Regions from separate parts of the Neobacillus sp. S1115 genome, predicted to be linked through region 2. Evidence: riboswitches for the same ligand, from Rfam matches in the RefSeq annotation. Region 2 holds a riboswitch; the other holds the start of a gene.
What was found. Region 2 has a riboswitch for glycine ahead of gcvT (glycine cleavage system aminomethyltransferase GcvT). Riboswitches for the same ligand answer to the same signal wherever they lie in the genome.

Region 1: another riboswitch for glycine. It lies ahead of glyA (serine hydroxymethyltransferase); the one in region 2 lies ahead of gcvT (glycine cleavage system aminomethyltransferase GcvT).

The regions. Positions count from the first base shown of each region.
Region 1 covers NZ_AP038275.1:535,250-543,716, forward strand. The annotation lists gene tkt (transketolase) at 1-1,128, shown strand, start outside; gene pfkA (6-phosphofructokinase) at 1,200-2,159, shown strand; gene ACZ5B7_RS02655 (LysR family transcriptional regulator) at 2,417-3,292, opposite strand; gene solA (N-methyl-L-tryptophan oxidase) at 3,468-4,634, shown strand; gene ACZ5B7_RS02665 (hypothetical protein) at 4,698-5,111, shown strand; glycine riboswitch at 5,191-5,295, shown strand; glycine riboswitch at 5,299-5,381, shown strand; gene glyA (serine hydroxymethyltransferase) at 5,460-6,710, shown strand; gene ACZ5B7_RS02675 (serine dehydratase beta chain) at 6,726-7,244, shown strand; gene sdaAA (L-serine ammonia-lyase, iron-sulfur-dependent, subunit alpha) at 7,244-8,125, shown strand; gene gcvT (glycine cleavage system aminomethyltransferase GcvT) at 8,141-8,467, shown strand, end outside.
Region 2 covers NZ_AP038275.1:4,608,431-4,616,897, reverse strand. The annotation lists gene ACZ5B7_RS22540 (YqhG family protein) at 1-645, opposite strand, end outside; gene ACZ5B7_RS22535 (DEAD/DEAH box helicase) at 623-2,311, opposite strand; glycine riboswitch at 2,471-2,560, shown strand; glycine riboswitch at 2,564-2,640, shown strand; gene gcvT (glycine cleavage system aminomethyltransferase GcvT) at 2,792-3,898, shown strand; gene gcvPA (aminomethyl-transferring glycine dehydrogenase subunit GcvPA) at 3,917-5,263, shown strand; gene gcvPB (aminomethyl-transferring glycine dehydrogenase subunit GcvPB) at 5,256-6,716, shown strand; gene ACZ5B7_RS22515 (rhodanese-like domain-containing protein) at 6,853-7,236, opposite strand; gene ACZ5B7_RS22510 (lipoate--protein ligase family protein) at 7,418-8,254, shown strand.

The DNA.
Region 1 (8,467 bases), 2.2 Mb from region 2:
ATCCCAGAAGATGTAAAACTGTATTTTAAGGAGCTGGAGGAGGCATCCGGGAAGAAGGAACAGGATTGGAATAACTTGTTTGCCAAGTATGAGGAAGCCTTCCCATCTCTTGCAAACGAATTAAGATCTGCCATTAGCGGGCAGCTTCCTGAAGGCTGGGATGAGGATGTTCCGCAATATCAAGTTGGCAAAGATACGCTTGCAACTCGTTCTTCAGGCGGAGAGGTGTTAAACGCCCTTGCGAAAAGAGTTCCGCAATTATTTGGCGGCTCGGCCGATTTGTCATCTTCCAATAAGACCTTGTTGAAAGGTGAAGGAAACTTTAGTGCAGCAGATTATAGCGGAAGAAACATTTGGTTTGGAGTACGCGAGTTTGGAATGGGTGCAGCTGTAAATGGCATGGCACTGCATGGCGGCGTAAAGGTATTCGGAGCAACCTTCTTCGTTTTTTCTGACTACCTGCGACCGGCAATTCGTCTTTCTGCGCTAATGAAAGTGCCGGTCATCTATGTATTCACACATGACAGCATTGCCGTCGGGGAGGACGGTCCGACGCACGAACCGATTGAACAATTGGCATCCTTACGGGCAATGCCTGGACTTTCAACGATCCGCCCGGCAGACGGAAACGAAACAGCCGCAGCATGGAGGCTTGCAATAGAAAGTACACAAGAACCGACAGCGCTCATCCTTTCCCGTCAAGATTTGCCAACAATCGCTGATGCTAAGACAGCCTATGAAGGTGTTAAAAAGGGAGCCTATGTTGTTTCCAAATCGAAAAATATGGATGGACTTTTACTCGCATCCGGTTCAGAGGTACCGCTTGCCATTGAGGCGCAAAAGGCACTTGAAAAAGAGGGAATTCGTGTTTCTGTGGTAAGCATGCCAAGCTGGGATCGCTTTGAAAAGCAATCGCAGGAATATAAAGAAAGTGTGCTCCCCAAGAATATTCCCGTGCGGCTTGCAATTGAAATGGGTGCTTCCTTGGGCTGGCATAAATACGTTGGTGATTGCGGAAGCGTCATTGCTGCAGACCAATTCGGTGCTTCAGCACCATCCGAGAGAATAATGGAGGAATATGGATTTACCGTTAAGAATATTGTTTCCCAGTTTAAAGCGCTTCTATAAGGTTCTATGAACAATTTGGATAAGGGCAGACTTCAAGCTTTTGAATCTGCCCTTTTTATGGAGGGTTTTGCATGAAAAAGATAGCGGTATTAACGAGCGGCGGGGATGCACCTGGAATGAATACAGCCATTCGTGCTGTTGTTCGCAGAGGGATACACAAGGGATTAAATGTGTATGGAGTGGTAAATGGTTACAAAGGCTTGATTGAGGGCGATTTCACTCCAATGAGCCTAGGAAGTGTAGGGGATATTATTCATCGAGGCGGCACCATCTTAAAAACATCCAGGTGTGAGGAATTTAAGGACACAATCGTACAGCAGCAGGCAATTCAAAGATTAAGAGAAAACGAGATTGAGGGATTAATTGTCATCGGCGGGGATGGTTCTTTCAGGGGTGCAAGAAAATTAACAGAGTTAGGCTTCCCGACGGTTGGTATTCCGGGCTCAATTGATAATGATATTGCAGGGACAGACTATTCGATTGGATTCGATACGGCCGTAAATACAGCTGTTCAAGCAATCGATAAAATTCGCGATACAGCATTTTCCCATGAACGCACGTATGTCATTGAGGTGATGGGCCGAGGTGCAGGGGATATTGCCTTATGGGCAGGTGTGTGCGGCGGGGCGGAGTCCATCATTATCCCAGAAGCCGACTATGATTTGGAAGATGTGATTGATCGGATCAAGCAGGGGCATCAGCGCGGAAAAAGACACAGCATTATTGTAGTGGCAGAGGGTGTTGGCAAAGGGCTGCAAATGGGGAAAGAGATTCAAGAAAAAACCGGATTTGAAACAAAGGTTACCATACTAGGGCATATTCAACGAGGGGGTTCTCCAAGCGCCTACGATCGAATGATGAGCAGCCAAATGGGGGCACTAGCCGTTGATTTAATCATAGAGGGGAAAAAAGGTGTAATGGTAGGGGTGAAAAATGGCCAACTAACCCATACAACCTTTACGGAAATAGAAAAAGACCGACACAAGATCGATCTTTCCATTTACGAATTAGCCAGAAGCCTATCTATTTAAGGAAAATATCCATCTTCAAAATTCAGAATAGGAGAGTGGCCATATTGGAAAAAAAATATTGCATTCATTGCAGAACGCTCTATTCAAAAGAATCGATTTGCGGTATATGTGGAAAAAGTGAATTCCAGGATATAAAAATTATGATTCATCATCAAGAACAATCGAAACGGAAAAAAATTTTAGCGGAACACTCTATATCTTGTAAACTAGCGTAATCCCTCTTCCGTTATGCAGGGGGATTACGCTCACGACTATATTTATACTTCTACCTTTTTTTCTTGATCACTAACATTTTGGATTGTTTCGATAAATTTCTGCATTGTATTTGTCAGGAATGAATCTGCCCGGCGAATAAAAACCGTTGTGATTTTGGAGTATTTTTCGGGAATATGATAGATTCGAACAACCCCATCTGCCTCCAAGAGACTAACCGTAGATTTTGGGATAATCGTAATCCCCAAACCGGCTATTACACTGCCCAAAATCGTCTCCCATGTGCCAAATTCCATGATTTTCGCATTGATTCTTCCCTCATCGCGGACCCAGCCCTCCAATTTTGAACGGTAGCTGCACCCTTGTTTAAAAACAAGGAGCGGCTTGTTTTTTAATTCCTCAAAAGGAACCTCTTCCTGGTTGGAGATTAAAACCAACTCCTCTTCAAAGACTTCATATTGAGCAATTTGTGAATGATTAAAATTTCCTGTCACAAATGCTCCGTCCAGTTTATAGCTGAGAATAGCCTCGACTAGATCCTCTGTTACACCACTTACAAGAGATAAGTCAATGTTGGGATATTTCTTGTGATAGGCGGATAGAATCAGTGGAAGTTTGTATAATGTCTCAACAGTGCCTATTTCAAGGGTGCCAACCGGGTTATCCGAGTCTTGAACCACTTTTAACATCTCATCGACCATGGAAATAATTTTTTGAGCATAAAACAATAGTTTTTTCCCTTCCGAATTGATAACCATGCCGCGGCTTGAGCGGTGAAATAACTCGGTTTGAAGTTCTTCCTCCAACTGCCTGATCCTTACGGTTACATAGGATTGAACATAATTTAAGCTTTTGGCGGCCTTTGAAATGCTTCCGAATTCAGCTACCTTTTGAAAAATCCGCAAATCCTTAATTTCCATGGCTATTCCCCCGTATCAATCTGTTGTTCCTATTACCACATTGCTAATAGAGAAAGTATTTCTAATAGAGATAGATAGTATCTCTTTTAATCATTTTACATGATGGCAGAAAGGTCGTAAGATGTTATTAAAGAATTAAGAAAATTTAAATTATTGCAAAAGGAGAGCAGAAACGATGAGCAAAAAAGATTTTGATGTAATTGTAGTTGGCGCAGGATCGATGGGAATGGCAGCAGGTTATTACCTGGCCAAACAAGGTGTGAAAACATTATTGGTAGATGCATTTGATCCGCCTCATACGAATGGCAGCCATCACGGTGACACACGGATTATCCGCCATGCCTATGGTGAAGGACGGGAGTATGTACCGTTTGCCTTAAGAGCCCAAGAGTTATGGTATGAACTTGAGAGAGAAACACATCATAAGATTTTTACAAAAACCGGTGTTTTAGTATTTGGACCTAAAGGTGAATCTGACTTCGTTGCTGAAACGATAGAAGCTGCTAGCATTCATGGGTTGGATGTTGATTTACTAGAAGGCGAAGAAATTCATCAGCGCTGGCCGGGTGTAACCGTCCCTGAAAACTTTAACGCAATCTATGAAAAAAACTCTGGCGTCTTATTCAGTGAAAATTGCATTCGCGCCTATCGCGAGCTAGCAGAAGCAAATGGTGCAAAAGTGTTAACACATACAAGGGTTGAGGATTTTGAGATTTCCGAGGACTCTGTCAAAATCCAAACTGAATTTGGTTCCTTTACCGGCAGTAAGTTGATTTTGAGCATGGGGGCTTGGAACAGCAAACTTCTATCAAAATTAAATATTGATATTCCGTTACAGCCTTACCGCCAAGTTGTTGGGTTCTTCGAATGCGAAGAATCACAGTATAGCAATACACATGGTTTCCCGGCCTTCATGGTTGAAGTACCGACAGGCATCTATTACGGGTTCCCAAGCTTCAGCGGCTGCGGTTTGAAAATAGGATACCATACATTCGGTCAAAAAATCGACCCGGATACAATTAATCGTGAATTTGGTATCTATACGGAGGATGAAGGAAATATTCGCAGATTCCTAGAAGAATACATGCCGGGTGCTACTGGAACGCTTAAAAGAGGGGCAGTTTGCATGTACACAAAAACACCTGATGAGCATTTTGTGATTGATTTGCATCCGCAGTACTCCAATGTGGCAATCGCAGCAGGCTTCTCCGGCCATGGATTTAAATTCTCAAGTGTTGTTGGTGAAACGCTAAGCCAACTAGTGACAACTGGCAAAACCGAACATGATATTTCTCTTTTCTCTATCAATCGCCCTGCTTTAAAACAGAAAGCAAAGATCTAATAGATTATTAAATTGCCATTATCCTAGAACGATTAAAAAAATAATAAATTTAGAGGTGCAAAAATGAGCGAAAAAACATTAACCCAAAGCCAATTAACTTATTTAGATGCAAAACCGGGCATTCAATTAATTAAAGCAGGAACCTATAAATTAAATGAATTAAGCGTATTGCGGGGAACACCTGAGTTAAAGGGGCAAATCCTTGATGTGCCGATTACAGATAAAAAACAAGTATTAACAATGGGTTACTATGCACTCCAGCCTTCGGTTGATTATTCTGCAGAATTTACGTTTATCGAAATTAAAGTTGTGACCAAAGGTAAAATGGTTGTCCGCGATGTAGAAGGAAATAAATATGTGGCAGAAGTAGGGGACGTATTAGTCTTCTCCCCTAATACAACGGTTATTTTCGATGGTGAAAGTGATGGCGAAGTGGTTTACTTCAAAAATGTAGAAGCAAATCCTTCTTATTTGTGATAACCAACCTTATCAAAAAAGGCATTGACAATTACAAACAGAATGATTATTCTGAAAATAATAAAATTGAATAGAGCGGATGATTGTTGTGGGAGAGTGTATTATCTACATCTACCACCGAAGGAGCAAGTTCCAAAAAAACCCTTGGAACCAATCTCTCAGGTAAAAGAACCATAACAGGACGCACCTCTGGAGAGCGTATTTGAAAATGCCACCAAAGGAGAATGCTCCATAAAGATTGGAGTTTAACTCTCAGGTAAAAGGACAGAGAAGGGATGATTCTACACCCCTTTTCTGTCCTTTTTTGTTTTTTTTAAAAGCAATATGGAGAAATTGGAGGAATAATCAATGAGTTTACAACAAAACGATTCAACAATTTTTGAGGCGATTGAAAGTGAGAAAAACCGCCAGCTTCATACGTTGGAATTAATAGCATCAGAAAACTTTGTCAGCCCGGATGTTTTGGAAGCAATGGGAAGCGTGATGACGAATAAGTATGCCGAGGGTTATCCCGGTAAGCGCTATTATGGCGGCTGTGAATTTGTGGATGTCGCAGAACAGGCAGCGATTGAACGGCTGACCAAATTATTCGGCGCCAAATTTGCCAATGTCCAGCCTCACTCCGGTGCACAGGCCAATACTGCTGTATTTTTCGCCCTGCTTCAACCAGGCGATAAGATTATGGGGATGAATTTATCGCATGGCGGCCATTTAACTCACGGCAGCCCGGTAGCAATGTCAGGAAAATGGTTCGATGTCGTTTCTTATGGGGTAAGAGAAGACAATCACCTGATTGATTACGATGAGCTGGAAGAAGTTGCGAAAAGAGATCAACCAAAATTAATTATCGCCGGTACAAGCGCCTATCCGAGAGTTATTGATTTTGCGAGATTTAGAGAAATCGCCGATCAGGTTGGCGCAAAACTGATGGTTGATATGGCACATATTGCTGGACTTGTGGCTGCAGGTCTCCATCCTTCTCCGGTTCCATATGCGGATGTTGTGACCAGCACCACTCATAAAACATTGCGCGGCCCACGAGGCGGAGTGATTTTAACAAACGATGAAGAAATAATCAAACAAATAAATAAAGCTGTTTTTCCAGGAATTCAGGGCGGGCCGCTCATGCATATCATTGCCGCTAAGGCAGTTGCTTTCAATGAAGCATTGCAGCCAAGCTTTAAGGAATATGCCAAACAAATTATTGAAAATTCAGCTGCACTGGGAGAGGCATTAAAGCAGGAAGGGGCAGCGCTTGTATCCGGCGGGACTGATAATCATATTGTGCTCCTCGATGTGCGTCCATGGGATTTAACAGGAAAAGAAGCAGAGAAATTGCTTGAAGAAGTCGGGATTACAGTTAACAAAAACACCATTCCATACGACCCGCAAAGCCCGTTTGTGACAAGCGGAATCCGCATGGGAACAGCCGCGTTAACCACACGTGGAATGAAACAAGAGGAAATGGTGCAAATCGCAAAAGTGATCGCAGCCGTTCTTAAGAGCAAAGGGGATTTAACCGTGATCGAGCAGGGAAGAAAGACGACAAAAGCAATTTGCGGGAGATTTCCATTATTTCAACAGCCAATCACTGTGTAAGAAAGGGGTAACTTAATGGAGTATCAAAGCTGTTTTGACATCATCGGCCCGATTATGGTTGGGCCATCGAGTTCTCATACCGCCGGTGTTGTATCAATTGGGAAATTTGTTTATGAGCTGCTTGGAGGATCCCCGCAAAGGGCGGATATTACTTTCTATGATTCGTTCTCCGAAACATACCAGGGACACGGAACAGATAAAGCGCTTCTTGGCGGCCTGCTTGGGATGAATACAGATGATACCAGAATTAGATATGCGGTTGAATTAACCAAACGATACGGGCTTCACTATGAATTTAAATTTGAAGATCGCTGTCCTTATTACGATCATCCCAATACAACTGTTATTAGGGCAAGACGTGCGGGCCAGTTTGTTAAAGTAGGCGGTGTATCATTAGGCGGCGGTTTATCAAAAATCTTTATGATTGATGATGAAATAGTTGATATTCGATTAAGCACAAGTGATGATTTTTCAGAAATTGCAGCAAAATTTCGTTCCAATCCTTTTCATGAAGCGATCTTGGAGGGTGTATGATGGATTTTCGGTCAATGAACGAGCTTATTGAACTTTGTAACCGCGAACGGAAAACAGTTGGCGAAATGATGCTGATGGTGGAAATGGAAAAGTCCGGCCGTGACAAAGAGACGATCATCGATATGATGGCAGAGCGGTTAATTAAAATGAAGCAAGCAGTGGAGACCGGTGTAGAAGATGCTTCCCCGGCACCAAGCGGTATTTCCGGCGGTGATGCCGTCAAGATGAGCGAATATGTAAATAACGGGAAGGGCTTGTCAGGTCCATATATTAACGATGCAATGACGTTCTCGATGGCAACATCTGAAAGCAATGCACGGATGGGCGTGATTGTGGCGACGCCAACGGCCGGGGCAGCCGGTATTTTACCGGGGGTTTTATTTTCACTGCGAAAGAATGACGACACCTCCTATCGAGATTTAGTCATGGGTTTGTTTACCGCAAGTGCACTCGGATATGTGATTGCCAACCGCTCCTTTATCTCTGGAGCGGCAGGAGGATGCCAAGCGGAGGTTGGTTCGGCCACCGCAATGGCGGCCGGCGCAATTGTTGAATTAAAGGGCGGGACACCAGAGCAGGTCGTCAACGCCACCGCGATCGCGATGAAATCCCTTTTAGGGCTAGTTTGTGACCCGGTTGCCGGTCTCGTGGAAGTTCCTTGCATTAAGCGGAACGTGATCGGCACTTCGATTGCCTTTTCAGCAGCCGACCTGTCGCTTGCCGGAATTGAAAGCAGGATCCCATGTGATGAAATCATTGAGGCAATGTACAAAATAGGCAAGGAAATGCCGCGAACACTAAGGGAAACGGCACTCGGCGGCCTAGCCATGACGGACACGGGAATAAAATTAAAAGATCGGTTACTTTGCAGAAACACTTAAGACGGAGGGGCTCAGATGAGTACAGATACAGTATTAAAGCGGACACCGCTTTTTGAAACTTATAAAAAGTACGGCGCAAAGGTCATTGATTTTGGAGGCTGGGAGCTTCCGGTTCAATTTTCCGGAATTTTAGAAGAACATGAGGCAGTCCGTAACGAAGCAGGCCTGTTCGATGTTTCACATATGGGTGAGGTCCTTGTAGAAGGAAAAGATGCTGAGAGCTATATTAATTACCTCGTAACAAACGATGTAACCAAGCTTCAGATCAACCAGGCACAGTATACGGCCATGTGTTACCCGGACGGCGGAACAGTCGATGATTTACTAGTTTACAAGTTAGCG
Region 2 (8,467 bases):
TTCTAAATCCTTCTCCCAGCGTATCTTTGCTTCATCGGCCCAGGTATGGTCATCATTTTCAATTACTGATTTTAAATAATTTTCAATTCGAACCATTCCACTTTTTGGTTTAACCAGTGGTGATAATGTAAACGAGTAATCAGGGATTTTCGGCGTTAACGAAATTTTAAGCAGGTAATTATGAAAATCCTCCACCATTTTCCCGTTAATAAGCTGAAGGCCGATTGATTTAAAGATATCGCGTTTACGGTCACATTGATAGGAGATTTTTACATTCATGCACAGCCATGGCAGCAAGGGAGTCTGGACGGCAGAGTTGCCGTGATTTTCATAAAGCCTTATATATCTTGCTAAATTTTTTGTAGACTCAAAAATTTGATGCAGGCGGGGCGAACCAAAATGGATGGTTTCCCCTTTGAGATTTTCAGGTGCTGCTTTTTGGTTGGTGATAAGGGTCAATCTCATTGGATTTGGTATTCCGCCAGTTTTCTCTAAATAATGCCAGTAAAAGGGCCGATTCATTAGTTCCTTATCCATTTCAATTGTTAGTTGGACATCTAAGTATCCAGGGTGATTAGTGACAATGGGACATTCATTTGCCATAAAATAATTTAAAAGAAACTTATGAATTTCCTGCTGCTGCATGTGATTCTCCTTTTTTCATATTTTGTGCAAATTCAATCATTGAAGATAAATTCTCCATTTTAATCCGCATTTCCCCTTCTGAGCAGGAGTCGCCAAAGATATCCATTATATGATCTTCAATATTTCCGAATTCTAGTTTTGTTAGAATATCATCAAGTTCTCCGATGACTCTTTCAAATAAATCAATCTTTTCGTATAAAAGCTTTAAAATATGCTCTTCCACCGTATCTTTGATGGCAAAATTATAAATCATGACATCTTTTTCCTGACCGAGGCGGTGAATCCTTCCTATGCGCTGCTCTAGTCTCATCGGGTTCCACGGCAGATCAAAATTGATAATGTGGTTGCAAAATTGCAGGTTAATCCCTTCCCCGCCCGCTTCAGTGGCAATCAGCACCTGGGCATGCTTTTGGAATAACTCGCGCATCCAGTCCTTTTTCCCGCGCTTGAAACCGCCGCGGAAAGGAACGGAGGAAATTCCGTGCTGCTTTAAGTACCACTGTAAATATAATTGGGTAGCCCGGTATTCCGTAAAAATAATCACTTTATCATTTATTTTCTGAATTAATTCAAGGGCTTTTACTGCCTTGGAATTTTGCTCAACGGTCTCTACCTTTTTAATTAAAAAGTTGATTTGTTCTTGATAGGCCTGCGTTGGGTTTTCCTTTTTAAGAAGCATGTTTTTTAAGGTATAGAAAACGGCCTCGCGGCTTGAGCATGCTTCACGCTGCAAAGTCATCACAGAAAAACTGCTCGTTTGAACCCAGTCTCCCTCATTTTTAAGCTCTAAGATGGAGTCATACAGGTCGCGTTCCGATTTTGTAAATTCAATCGGAATCGTCTCCACATGCCGTTTCGTCCATTCGATTCCTGTATCGGCACGGCGGTTGCGGATCATGACTTTATTGACTAGCTCTTTTAGATGCTGGTCATCATTTAAGGAACGGGAATCACGTTTATATTTTTCGTAAAAGACAGTTTCATTCCCTAAGTGACCAGGCTTTAATAGGGATACGAGGTTAAAAATCTCTTCAATCCTGTTTTGAATAGGTGTTGCCGTCAGCAATAAACAAAACTTCTTTTTTAAGTTTTGAACAAATTCGTAGTTTTTGGTTTTATTATTTTTTAATTTATGGGCTTCATCGATAATGATGAGGTCATAGTCTTGCTTGTAAATGATCTCCCGATGCGGATTTCGTTTCGCCGTATCGATGGAGGAAACAACGACATCACATTGTTCCCAAACATAACTTTTTCTTTGAGTGACAGCCGGTATATAAAATTTGCTATTTAATTCCTGTGCCCACTGGGTGACTAAGGAGGCGGGAACAAGAATTAACACTTTTTTCACTAATCCGCGAATCATGTATTCTTTTAAAATTAACCCCGCCTCGATAGTCTTTCCGAGACCCACTTCATCCGCAAGGATGGCCTTTCCGTTCATGTTTTCAACCACCTGCTTGGCTGTTTCAAGCTGATGAGGGAGAGGCGTCAAATTTGGCAGATGCTTTGGGGCCTGCAGGCCTTCGAATTCCGGGACCACCAAGTGTTTTTCAATATCGATAGCCAATTTAAAAAGCTCCCAATTCCCCCAAGGTCCATCATGATCAATTTTATGTAAAAAATCATCCTGCCAGGAGGAATCAAATTCCATTTCGACATTCATCCGTTTCAGCTCCTTTTTCCGATAAATTGTTATTGCCCGATATGTTGTTTTAATGGTAGGATGATAATAGCTTTGAAAGTTTCAAATATTTAAATAAGGTAATCTATTTTTTAAGTATAATTAGTATGACCAAATTGGAAAAAAATATTATAAGTGCGAATGAAAACAAGGGGAGAGACTACTTTTTGTAGCGCCGAAGGAGCAAGCAGCTTATGTGAATCTCTCAGGCAAAAGAACTCTTGTTGGACGCAGCTCTGGAGAGTGCTGGATGATTCCAGCCACCAAAGGGGACAGCCGATTTAGGTAAACTTTCAGGTGCAAGGACAGAGACCTTCTTTATTGGTAAAGGGAGGTTTCTGTCCTTTTTTGCACCTTTTTGTTGTTTTTAGGAAAACGGCAAGGAGTTTTCCTATTTTTGTTAATTGGCAATAATTCATTTTTACAAATAATGAACATGTAGTAAATGAAGGGGGATTTATGATGACGGAATTAAAACGCACTCCGCTGTTTGAAGTTTACAAGGAATACGGCGGAAAAACCATCGATTTTGGGGGCTGGGAGTTGCCTGTCCAGTTTTCAAGCATCAAGGATGAGCATGAAGCTGTCCGCACGAAAGCCGGTTTATTCGATGTATCCCATATGGGCGAAGTTGAGGTAAAGGGCCCAGACAGCCTTAACTATTTACAAAAATTGATGACAAATGACATCTCAAAAGTGAAAGACGGCGGGGCACAATATACTGCGATGTGCTATGAAAACGGCGGAACTATTGACGACCTGCTTGTTTACAAGGTTGAAGACAATCATTATTTGCTTGTTGTCAACGCATCGAATATTGAAAAGGACTACAACTGGCTGGAGAAGCATCTTGAAGGCGATGTAACAATCGAAAATTTGTCTGAAACAATGGCACAGCTTGCGCTTCAAGGCCCTCTTGCTGAAAAGGTATTACAGAAGCTTGCTTCAGAGACGGATTTAAGTCAAATCGGCTTTTTCAAATTCCAGCAGGAAGTTGTTTTAAATGGGAAAAAAGCACTTGTATCTAGAACTGGTTATACAGGGGAAGACGGCTTTGAAGTATATTGTGATGCCGGTGATGTTATCGAACTCTGGACTGCCATTCTGGAAGCCGGAAAAGACGAGGGAGTTATTCCTTGCGGCCTCGGTGCACGCGACACACTTCGTTTTGAAGCAAACTTAGCGCTTTACGGCCAGGAATTATCACCGGAAATTTCCCCGCTTGAGGCAGGAATTGGCTTTGCAGTGAAATTGAATAAAGAGGCTGATTTTATTGGAAAAGAAGCTCTCGTGAAACAAAAGGAAGCAGGTTTGTCCCGGAAGCTTGTTGGGGTTGAGATGGTTGACCGGGGAATTCCGCGACACGGCTATCCAGTTTACAAAGGGGAAGCGCTAATTGGTGAAGTTACCACCGGTACACAGTCCCCAACCTTAAAGAAAAACATCGGTCTTGCCCTCATTTCTTCCGAACATGCAGGACTCGATACCGAAGTGGAAGTTGAAATTCGCGGCAAACGTTTAAAAGCGAAAGTGGTTCCTACACCTTTTTATAAAAGAGAAAAGAAATAGCAGAAGGGAGCAAGGTTTATGAAACATCGCTATTTACCCATGACTGAACAAGATAAGCAGGCAATGCTGGAGACAATTGGCGTTTCCACTGTCGATGAACTATTCAGTGATATTCCTGAAAAAGTACGATTTAAAGGTGAATACAATATTAAACCGGCAAAATCAGAAACAGCTTTGATGAAAGAACTTTTTCAGTTAGCAAGCCGGAATGCTGATTTAAAATCGAATGTGTCTTTCTTAGGTGCCGGAGTTTATGACCACTATATGCCGGTTATCGTTGACCATGTCATCTCAAGATCAGAGTTCTACACAGCCTATACACCTTACCAACCGGAGATCTCCCAAGGGGAACTGCAGGCGATTTTTGAATTCCAAACAATGATTTGTGAATTAACAGGAATGGATGTGGCTAACTCCTCGATGTATGACGGCGGTACCGCACTTGCTGAAGCAGCAATGCTAAGTGCTGGTCACACTAAACGGAAAACCATCCTGGTTTCCGGTGCTGTTCACCCTGAATCCCGTGAGGTTCTGGAAACTTACGCAAAGGGTCAATACCTTGATGTGATTGAGGTTCCTGTGAAGGATGGCATTACTGATGTTGACGCCCTAAAAGGATTGCTAAATGCTGACGTAGCCGCGGTTGTCGTTCAATATCCAAACTTTTTAGGTCGAATTGAACCATTAAAAGAGCTTGAAGAGATTATTCACGAAAATAAAGCAATGTTTGTTGTTTCCAGCAATCCATTATCACTTGGAATTTTGACACCTCCAGGAAAATTTGGTGCAGATATTGTTGTCGGCGATGCCCAGCCATTCGGAATCCCGACTGCCTTTGGAGGTCCGCACTGTGGCTATTTTGCGGTTACGACAAAGCTAATGCGTAAAGTTCCCGGACGTCTTGTCGGCCAGACAACAGATGACCAAGGCCGCCGCGGTTTTGTTTTAACACTGCAGGCACGTGAGCAGCATATCCGCCGCGATAAGGCGACTTCTAATATTTGCTCCAACCAGGCCTTAAATGCCCTTGCTGCATCTGTTGCGATGACTGCCCTTGGAAAAAAAGGTGTCCGCGAAATCGCAACAGCCAATTTACAAAAGGCTCATTATGCGAAAATCGCTTTTAAAGAAGCAGGGCTTGAAGTAGTTAATGATGGTCACTCCTTTAATGAGTTTGTTGTCAATTTAAATAAACCGGTAAAAGAGGTTAATCAGCAGCTGCTCCAAAAAGGAATCATTGGCGGTTATGATTTGGGCCGTGACTATCCTGAGCTTGCAGGCCATATGCTGATCTGCGTGACAGAGCAAAGAACGAAGGAAGAGATTGATACATTAGTGAAAGAATTGGGGGATTTGCATGCATAATCAAGACCAGAAGCTGATTTTTGAAGTGAGTACACCAGGCCGGGTCGGATACAGCCTTCCGGAAATGGATGTTCCTGAAGCAGATGTTGCTGCGCTCCTTCCAGAAGGATATTTAAGGGAAGAGGAGCCTTTGCTCCCTGAAGTTTCTGAACTGGATATCATGCGCCATTATACGTCCCTCTCCAGACGGAATCACGGTGTAGACTCCGGTTTTTATCCATTAGGGTCTTGTACGATGAAATACAATCCTAAGATTAATGAGAATGTTGCCCGCTACAACGGGTTTGCGCATATTCACCCGCTCCAGGATGAAAGTTCCGTTCAAGGTGCGCTCGAGCTTTTATATGACCTTCAGCAGCATTTAAAAGAAATTACCGGTATGGATGAAGTGACCTTACAGCCGGCAGCAGGTGCCCACGGGGAATGGACCGGATTGATGATGATTCGCGCATACCATGAAGCAAATGGCGACCTAAAACGGACCAAAGTTATCATACCTGACTCCGCTCATGGTACAAACCCAGCTTCTGCAACAGTTGCAGGACTTGAGACGGTTACAGTAAAGTCGAATGAAAATGGTCTTGTAGACTTAGAAGACTTAAGAAGAGTGGTGGGAGAAGATACAGCTGCGTTAATGTTGACGAACCCGAATACACTTGGCCTTTTTGAAGAGCATATTGTCGAAATTGCTGAAATCGTCCACGAAGCTGGCGGTAAGGTTTATTACGACGGGGCGAACCTAAACGCAGTTCTATCAAAAGCCCGCCCGGGTGATATGGGCTTTGACGTAGTTCACTTGAATCTTCACAAAACGTTTACTGGCCCGCACGGAGGCGGCGGTCCTGGTTCCGGTCCTGTTGGTGTGAAGTCAGATTTAATTCCGTTCCTGCCAAGACCGGTTATTGCCAAACGAGGCGACGAATATGTCCTAGATTATGATCGTCCGCAATCAATTGGCCGCGTTAAGCCATACTACGGAAACTTTGGCATTAACGTCCGCGCTTATACCTATATTCGGTCTATGGGGCCAGACGGCTTAAAAGCAGTGACTGAATATGCTGTTTTAAATGCTAACTATATGATGAGAAGATTGGCGGAGTATTATGATCTGCCGTTTGACAGACATTGTAAGCATGAGTTTGTATTAAGCGGAAGACGCCAGAAGAAATTGGGCGTCCGCACATTGGATATTGCGAAGCGACTGCTTGATTTCGGCTTCCATCCACCAACCATTTACTTCCCATTAAATGTGGAAGAATGTATCATGATTGAGCCGACAGAAACAGAATCTAAGGAAACGTTAGATTCCTTTATCGACATCATGATCCAAATCGCCAAGGAAGCCGAGGAAAATCCGGAAATCGTCCAGGAGGCTCCGCACACAACCGTGGTAGGCCGCTTAGATGAAACGACAGCTGCGCGTAAGCCGGTCTTACGATATCAGAATGCATAAAAAGATTAACAGGCTCTGGATTGTTCCGGAGCCTGCTTTTTTTGCTTTTATATCAATTCGCCAATAGACTGTTGTGATTTTTCATAAAAATCAATATAAAGGGCCCCAGAAAGGTTCTGGAGCCCATTAATGACGATTATTTTTTAGCTTTCACTTTACCAGACCACTTTTTGAACCCGCCTTGAAGCTGGGTTAGATCCTTGTAGCCTTTTTTGTGTAAAAATTGTGCTGCACGAGCACTGCGCATGCCGCTTTGGCAATATAAATATACAGGCATGTCCGGTCTGATTTCTTTCATGCGCATTCTAATTTGTGACATTGGAATATTACGTGCTCCTAAAATATGTCCGCCTTCAAATTCATTTGGTTCACGAACATCAATCAGCTGAGCCTTTCTGTATCCTGCACGGAATTCCTCTTCTGTTACTGTTTTTACAATCCTTTTTTGATAAAAAAAAGTAAAAACAGAGTAGATGATAACCGCTACGACAATGATTAATAAAACATAAAGTGAATTCAACTTCTATTTGCCCCCTTCAAGCTTGTTGCACTAGTATTTATTATATAAGTCATTTTCTTAAAGATAAAGAAGAATGGACAAAAATCTTCTTAAAAAATTATACCAAAAACATCTCATTTTGAAATTCCCCTTCATTTTGATAGACTAGTAAAAGGAAATTATAAATAAAAGAGGTTTTTCTATGGAAAAAGAAATATGGCGGTTTATCGATTCTGGCAATAGTTCTCCTGCTTTTAACATGGCATTGGATGAAGCCTTGTTAGATTGGCACAGTGAAGGAAAGATTCCACCGGTAATCCGATTTTACGGCTGGAACCCGCCGACGCTGTCCGTTGGTTACTTTCAAAAGGTTGAAAAAGAAATTGATATGGAAGCGGTAAAAACACACAGGCTTGGCTTTGTCAGAAGACCAACTGGAGGCAGAGGGGTTCTCCATGAGCATGAACTGACATACAGCGTCATTGTTTCAGAGGAGCATCCAGCAATGCCCAAAACAGTTACTGAAGCTTATCGTGTTATTTCTGAAGGGATTTTAAAAGGATTTCATCAACTGGGACTAGAAGCATATTTTGCTGTTCCGAAAACAGCAGAGGAACGGGATGCCTTAAAAAATCCTAGGTCCGCGGTTTGCTTTGATGCCCCCAGCTGGTATGAGTTGGTGGTGGAAGGGCGCAAGGTCGCAGGAAGTGCTCAAACACGGCAGAAGGGTGTCATTCTCCAGCATGGCTCGATTCTTTTGGATCTGGATGACGACAAGCTTTTTAGCTTATTCAAATACCCGAATGACCGGGTGAAGGAGCGGATGAAAAAAGCATTCAAGGATAAGGCTGTTGCCATTAATGCGATTAGTCCGCGAAGGATTACTCTCGATGAGGCCAAGGAAGCTTTTTATAAAGGATTCGCAGAAGGTTTAAATATTGAGCTTGAATCCTATCAGTTGACAGATGAAGAGCTTGCCTATGTTAATAAGCTCGCAAAAGAACGGTATGAAAATGATGAGTGGAATTTTAAGAGATGACTTGCTAAAGCGGCTTTGCCGCTTTTTTCCTATTTCATTGGAGGCAACCGGCGAAAATTGTTAAAATTTCTCGTTTTATAGCGAAAATTGCACTATATCTTTTATTTTCTCGTGAATATATTTATTTTAAAGTTTGACAAAATAATTGTTTTTTGCATGACATACAATATATAGGGGTGTCGAAAATATTTTCGGTACTATATATTGATTTTT